DNA from 3 places in the Rhizobium sp. SRDI943 genome. Region 2 is predicted to be linked to each of the others. Evidence: riboswitches for the same ligand, from Rfam matches in the RefSeq annotation. Region 2 holds a riboswitch; each other region holds the start of a gene.
The links. Region 2 has a riboswitch for FMN ahead of ribB (3,4-dihydroxy-2-butanone-4-phosphate synthase). Riboswitches for the same ligand answer to the same signal wherever they lie in the genome.
Positions count from the first base shown of each region.

Region 1 (2,257 bases), 960 kb from region 2:
CAGCGCGCCGCCGGCCTTCGGGGCCTTGGCATCGGTAATGTCGATAAAGCCGATCGCGCCGAGCGGGCTGTCGCTATAGATCAGCGTGTTGCCGTCTTCGGTCGCGGTGATGATCTCGGCGGAGCTCACCGAAAGCTTGTCCTTATCAACAGGCAGGTTCTCTGCGACCGGGAAGGAAGCGATGCGGTTGAAAACCGGCTCGGCCGCGGCCGGAAAGGCGACGGATGCGAGAAGCACGGCAGCGAGCGCTGCCTTGCGCGATGAAATTGTCATGAAATCCCCCATGTGTCGAACATTCGAAACATGAGTTTTCTGCGCGAGCGGCATGACAGAGGCATGACAGATGCGGCATTTTGCGTCAGATCATGTCAGGCTCTGGTTTGCGCTCCCGGCGCATCTCGTTTCGCATGATGAACAGCGAAGCAGACAAGATGAGAGCCGCTCCCAGCCAGAGATAACCCGCCGGCGCATAACCGAAGAACAGCCAACCGGCCAGCACGTTCAACGGCAGCTTCAGATCGTCGAACGGCTGGACATAGGCGGCATCCGCTGCGGCATAGGCGAGCGTCAGGAAATACTGCGCTACCGCGGTCAGCAGCCCCGCCAGCAGGAACAGGGCAAGGGTTGCGCCCGTCGGCACTGCAAAGCCTGCCGCAAGCGCCAGCCCGCCATTTATCGGCGTCAGCAGAACGAGCAGCCAGACGGTGATCGTCTCTGGCCGTTCGATGCCTGTCAGGCTCTTGGTGATCAGCGACGAGGCGCCGCACAGCAGCGCCGAAAGCACAGGCAAGAGAGCCGCCCAGCCAAAACCATCAGACCATGGCTGCAGAATGATCATCGCTCCGGTGAAACCCGCTGCCGTCGCGGCCCAGCGGGCCGGGCCGACGCGCTCCCCGAGGAAAAGCCGGGCGCCCAGAATGATGAAGAAGGGCGAGGTCATCACCAGTGCGATCGCCTGCCAGATCGGCACCGTGGCAAGGCCGGCGACCCAGGCCTCGACGCCGAGCGCGGCAAGCGCGACGCGCGCGAGGTGACGCCAAGGATAGTGCGTGCGCATCGCCGCAAGGCCGAGCCTCTTCAGGAACGGCAGCGAAAACAGGAAGGCGAAGCCATATTGCCAGAAGGCTGCGGACGCCGAGGGAAAGGCAAGCTTCATCGTCAGCCATTGGGTGACGACGTTGAGAAGCGAAAAGGCAATGCCGGCAAGGACCATCCAGATGGCACCGACAACGGCGCGGGACGGCTCGACGGCAACAGAAGTCTGATTCATGTCTTTCATCCAAAACAGGGAACAACATAAATCAGGACGCATGAGCCCCGACCAAGCGACACAGGGCAACCCTGCCCTCCGCGTGGCCGACACTCATTCTCTTCCATCCGGACTTTAACCGTCGGCTCCGGAATCACACCGGATCTGCTGACCCCTCCTCCGCATGGGCGCGAAAGAAGGCGCTCGCGGGCTCAGGCCGAAACCCTTACCGCCGGTGGGGAGTTTCACCCCGCCCTGAGAACAGAACTGTCGTAGATCAAAGCCCCCGCGACGGCAAGATCCGCCCAAACAAAAGGGGTCCGGCAAAGCCGAACCCCTCTCAAATCCTACACAACCGGTCTCGTTTCCGGCTGGCGGATAATCTCAGATCAGCCGTTGACGGCGTCCTTCAGGCCCTTGCCGGGCGTGAATTTCGGCACGTTGCGAGCCGGAATGTCGACTTCAGCGCCCGTCGACGGGTTACGGCCCTTCGATGCGGCACGATGAGAAACGGTGAAGCTGCCGAAACCCGCGAGGCGAATGTCGCCCTTGTTCTTGAGTTCAGCCTGGACAACGTCGAAAACCGCGTCAACAGCGGAAGCCGCGTCAGACTTCGTCAGTCCTGCCTTTTCGGCTACTGCGGACACGAGTTCATTCTTGTTCATGTTTCCACCCCTTTCTAAATGGTATGAAACGACTCAAAAGTAAGCTAGGCGCAGAATAGGTTTCATCAGGCCCGCCGAAAACCCAAAAGCCCTGCAAATCAAGGAAAAGCAAGCGTCTACATGACGTTTTCACAAAAAAGGCTGGCGTTTCCGCCAGCCTTTTTCCGTGTTTTGGGCCAATTGGGCATAAATGTGGCAAAGGCCACTCAATGCGCTATGGTTGCGCCTGTCTCATCGAGGCCTTCGACCGATGTGATGACCGGCGTTTCCACCGTGCCATCCCATTCGATTGGCTCCGGCCGCCGGATCAGCGCGTGCTTGATCACCTCGCCCATGCGGGATA
Region 1 is NZ_CM172787.1:1,341,733-1,343,989, reverse strand. Features, by position in the region: gene AC245Y_RS06800 (esterase-like activity of phytase family protein) at 1-285, opposite strand, end outside; gene ribN (riboflavin transporter RibN) at 359-1,279, opposite strand; FMN riboswitch at 1,362-1,516, opposite strand; gene hupB (DNA-binding protein HupB) at 1,639-1,914, opposite strand; gene lon (endopeptidase La) at 2,121-2,257, opposite strand, start outside.
Region 1: linked by a shared signal. The riboswitch ahead of ribN (riboflavin transporter RibN) and the one ahead of ribB (3,4-dihydroxy-2-butanone-4-phosphate synthase) in region 2 are both predicted to bind FMN.

Region 2 (2,257 bases):
CTGACCGAAAACGAGTGGGACAAGGTCATGGCCGTCAACACCAAGGGCGTCTTCCTCTGCGCCCAGGAGGCAATATCACGAATGCGCAAGCACAAGCGCGGCGGCCGCATCATCAACACCGCTTCCGGCCAGGCGCGCGACGGCTTCATCTACACCCCGCATTATGCCGCCTCGAAAATGGGGGTCGTCGGCATCACCCAGAGCCTGGCCAAGGAAGTCGCGACCGAGAAGATCACCGTCAACGCCTTCTGCCCCGGCATCATCGAGACCGACATGTGGGCCTATAACGACCAGGCCTGGGGCAAGCTGCTCGGCAACTACGCCCCCGGCGAGCTGATGAAGGAATGGGTCGAGGGCATCCCGATGAAACGGGCCGGCTCTGGGGAAGATGTCGCAGGCCTGGTGACCTTCCTCGCCAGCGATGACGCCGCCTATATCACCGGCCAGACGATCAATGTCGACGGCGGCCTGATCATGTCCTGATGCAGGCGCCCAAAATTGCGTAGCGGTTTTGGGACAACGACATGCATCGAACAAAGAGCAAACCACCAGCGAAGTGCGGAAGGCGACACGGTCGTCGCCTCCGTGTGAACAGTGTGTCCATCGGCGTCAGGGCAGCTTTGCATTTTTGCCTGGTCGAGTGACCTTGCCATCCGCCTGTTTTTGATCCTATCTTTGAAGTGTTCTCAGGGCGGGGTGTAATTCCCCACCGGCGGTATCAGGAGCAATCCTGGAGCCCGCGAGCGCTTCCGGCACCTCCTGTCGGAAGGTCAGCAGATCCGGTGAGATGCCGGAGCCGACGGTATAGTCCGGATGGAAGAGGACAACACGGGCAGTCGCACTCCATCCCGGAGTCGGCCGACGTTTGTTCGCCCAAGGGCAGAAGGCTCGCTCACGGACTGAGCCGAGCAGACCATGTCAGTCAGCTGACATAACCCTTGAAAGGCCAGACAGCATGACTATCGCAACAATCGAAGATGCCATATCAGCCATTGCCAGCGGCAAGATGGTCGTCGTCGTCGACGACCAGAACCGGGAAAATGAAGGTGATATCGTGGTCGCGGCCGATGCCGTCACCCCTGAGGCAATCGCCTTCATGATGACCCACGCCCGTGGACTCGTCTGCATCGCCATGGAAGGCGAGCGTCTCGATGCGCTCGATATTCCGCTCATGGTGCCCAACAACACGGAATCGCACAAAACCGCCTTCACGGTCTCGGTCGATTATCTCAAGGGCACGACGACCGGTATCTCGGCTGCCGACCGCGCCGCCACCGTCCGCGCCCTGGTCGACGATCGCGCAAAGCCCGCCGAATTCGCCCGCCCCGGCCATATCTTCCCGCTGCGCTCCAACCCCCGCGGCGTGCTCGGCCGCCCCGGCCACACCGAAGCCGCCGTCGATCTCGCCCGCCTCGCCGGACGGATCCCCGCCGGCGTCATCTGCGAAGTCGCCAACGACGACGGAACCATGTCCCGCCTGCCCGAACTCACGCTCTTCGCCGAACGCCACAACCTCCCCCTCGTCACCATCGAGGACCTGGTCGCCTATCTCGACCGCCAGGCGGCAAAAGACATACGCGAAGTCGCCTGATCTGCGCAAAGCGGCCAGCCCCGTCCTTCGAGGCCCCTGCGGGGCACCTCAGGATGAGGCTGGAGAGAGGTTGCGACCTGGTTCAACGGGAAGCGCAGCGGCATGGCACACGGACCAGCCCTCATCCTGAGGCACGCAGGCCGCAGGCCGCAGCCTCGAAGGACGAGGGCGGGTGGCTGGGTCCCAGACGCGCACGGCTGGTTGCCACAGCACACCCTATTTCCTGCCCCTATGTTCGGCTGATCGAAACCCCACCATCTGCCAGCATCGCCGTGCCGGTCACGAAGCTCGACATGTCGGAGGCGAGGAAAAGCGCCGCATTGGCGATCTCGTCGGGTTGCGCCATGCGTTTCAGCGCATGCAGCCCCTCCACGAAGGCGAGCACCTCCGGCGTGGCATCAGGCGCGTTGGTGATACTGGCGGGCGTGTCGGTGCCGCCGGGAAGCAGCGCGTTGACGCGGATCTTCTGCGCTCCGAGTTCGGCGGCGAGCACCTGCACGAAGCCGATCAGCCCCGCCTTGCTCGCCGCATAGGCGGCCATGCCAGGCATGCCGACGGTGTGGCCGACAAAGGTCGAGGTGAAGATCAGCGATCCGCCGCCTTTCCCCATCGCCGCCGACTGGTGTTTGGCGCCGAGGAAGGCGGCGGTGAGATTGGTCTCGATCG
Region 2 is NZ_CM172787.1:2,298,849-2,301,105, forward strand. Features, by position in the region: gene AC245Y_RS11880 (glucose 1-dehydrogenase) at 1-483, shown strand, start outside; FMN riboswitch at 679-829, shown strand; gene ribB (3,4-dihydroxy-2-butanone-4-phosphate synthase) at 956-1,591, shown strand; gene AC245Y_RS11890 (SDR family oxidoreductase) at 1,821-2,257, opposite strand, start outside.

Region 3 (2,257 bases), 400 kb from region 2:
ACTGCTCTGGACATTGATTGTCCCCATCGGCATTGCCTCCGCGGTACCGATCGAGAGGCTGCCGGCAAGCAAGGCAGCCGCGATAGAAAGTGCCTTCATCGTGAACTCCATTTTCAATCCAGCCGTCCCAACTTTATGGCCGCTAAATTGAACTGGAGATGAACTGCGCGTTCATGTTTGCGGGAGAAAAAGCAGCGCTTCCGTACGGCCGGTTTGAGCGCCCGCCGACCGCTGTTGTCGCTGCGGCAAGCGCTTCAGAGACGCCCCGCGCCCGCAAAAATTGTTCATGTCCGGCCGTAAAAAGCGTCGGGACCCGGATCACGCCCGGCGGCGACTTCTGTCAGGCGCCCGAGGTAATGCGCCCAGCCTTCCGCATGGCCGGCGCATTGATCGGCGCTGGGCAGGCCGCTATGGGTGAGCCGCAGCAGCGTTCCGCTCCCCTGTTCGATCAGGTCGATCTCGACCAGGCTCGACCCCGGCGGCACCACTTCACTGCCATCCCAGCCGAAACTGTAGGCAAGGCGATGAACCGGCACCACCTCGCGAAACGAGCCGCGCGCAAAGCGGGCGCCGGTAACGTTGACGAGATAGAGCCCGCCGGGCTGCGGCTCGACCTGCGCTTCCGTTCCCATCCAGCGCAGGATCTTCTCCGGATCGGTCATCAGCGCGAATACCGCGGCCGGCGGCGCCGCGATATGCGCCTCGCGGTGGACGACGAAAGATTCTGGCATCACTCTCTCCCATGGTTGTCACGGCCCCGCCCAGGCGGAGACAGCGCGTCCTGTCTTGTCGTGCTTCTGACGTGGATGTCCTCACCGAGAGAATGTAGGCGCAGGCTCCTCCTCCGCAAGAGGTATTGCCCGTCGCCATCGACGAACGAGCGGAATCGCCGCTTGGGGAGCCCTGATCCAGCTCCGGCCGCGAAAGCATTTCAACCTATTGCCAGCCCGCCACCTTACCCCTATTGTTCGCGCCGTTCTCAGGGCGGGGTGAAAGTCCCTACCGGCGGTATGCAATTTTGGTTGCGAGCCCGCGAGCGCCTTCTCAGGAAGGGTCAGCAGATCAGGTGAGATGCCTGAGCCGACGGTCATAGTCCGGATGAAAGAGAACGTGCGCTCCTGCCGCCCTTGCGGCTGTCGGGAACGTTCGTGATCGCCTTGGGTGATGTGTCTGTTCGCCAAAGGAGATTGCCGTGACACCCACCCGCTATGCCTTCGTCAAAGCCAGTTGGCACGCCGACATCGTCGACCGCGCCCTTGATGGCTTCCATCAGCTTATTCCGCCCGAGCAGGTCAACGTGTTCGATGTTCCCGGCGCATTCGAGATGCCGCTGCTGTCACGCGATCTTGCTGCAACCGGACGCTATGCCGCTGTCGTTGCCGCCGCCTTCGTCGTCGACGGCGGAATCTACCGCCACGAATTCGTCGCCCAGGCCGTCGTCGATGGCCTGATGCGCGCCGGCATGGATACCGGTGTGCCGGTGCTGTCGGTGTCGCTGACGCCGCATCAGTATCAGGAAACCGAACACCACAAGCAGATCTACCGGGCGCATTTCGTCGAGAAAGGACGCGAGGCAGCAAAGGCGGCTCTGACGATCGGCAAGACCCGCGCTGCTCCCGCCGCGTGAAAGCGGCTCGACGAGCAGAAGAACAACAGGCGATGAAGACGGCGGGGCAATCCCGCCGTCGACCACATCAGATCGACTTCACCTCGCCGCCATCTATGCGTAGCGTCGAGCCGGTCATCCAGCGGGCACCCGGCGACACCAGGAAGGCCATCAGTTCGGCGATTTCCTCCGGCTCGCCGTAGCGGGCAATGCCTGCCTGTTCGGGGAAATGCGCGGTCGCCTCCTCCACGCTCACACCGTGCAACGGTGCCCAGTGCTCGAGATAGGAACGGCGCCGGCCGGTCATGACGGGGCCGGGCAGCACGCTGTTGACCTGGACGCTATCGGCGATGCCGCGATCGGCAAAGGCCTTGGCGAGCGCCACGATCGCCGCATTGATCGTGCCGACCGCCGCATAAGGCGCCTTTGGAAACACCGCCGAATTGCCCGACATCAGGACGACGGAGCCGTTGGTCTCCTTCAGTGCCGGCCAGGCGGCAATCGTCAGGCGCCGCGCACCGTGCAGCTTCAGCGCCAGTCCACCTTCCCACTGCGCGTCGGTCATCTCGAAAAGATCGATCTGCGGCACGGCGCCGGCGATATTGAGCAGCGCATCGATGCGGCCGAAGGCACCGAGCGCCTGATCGACCA
Region 3 is NZ_CM172787.1:2,702,752-2,705,008, forward strand. Features, by position in the region: gene AC245Y_RS14005 (GCG_CRPN prefix-to-repeats domain-containing protein) at 1-99, opposite strand, end outside; gene AC245Y_RS14010 (SRPBCC family protein) at 285-731, opposite strand; FMN riboswitch at 972-1,114, shown strand; gene AC245Y_RS14015 (6,7-dimethyl-8-ribityllumazine synthase) at 1,193-1,627, shown strand; gene AC245Y_RS14020 (SDR family oxidoreductase) at 1,695-2,257, opposite strand, start outside.
Region 3: linked by a shared signal. The riboswitch ahead of AC245Y_RS14015 (6,7-dimethyl-8-ribityllumazine synthase) and the one ahead of ribB (3,4-dihydroxy-2-butanone-4-phosphate synthase) in region 2 are both predicted to bind FMN.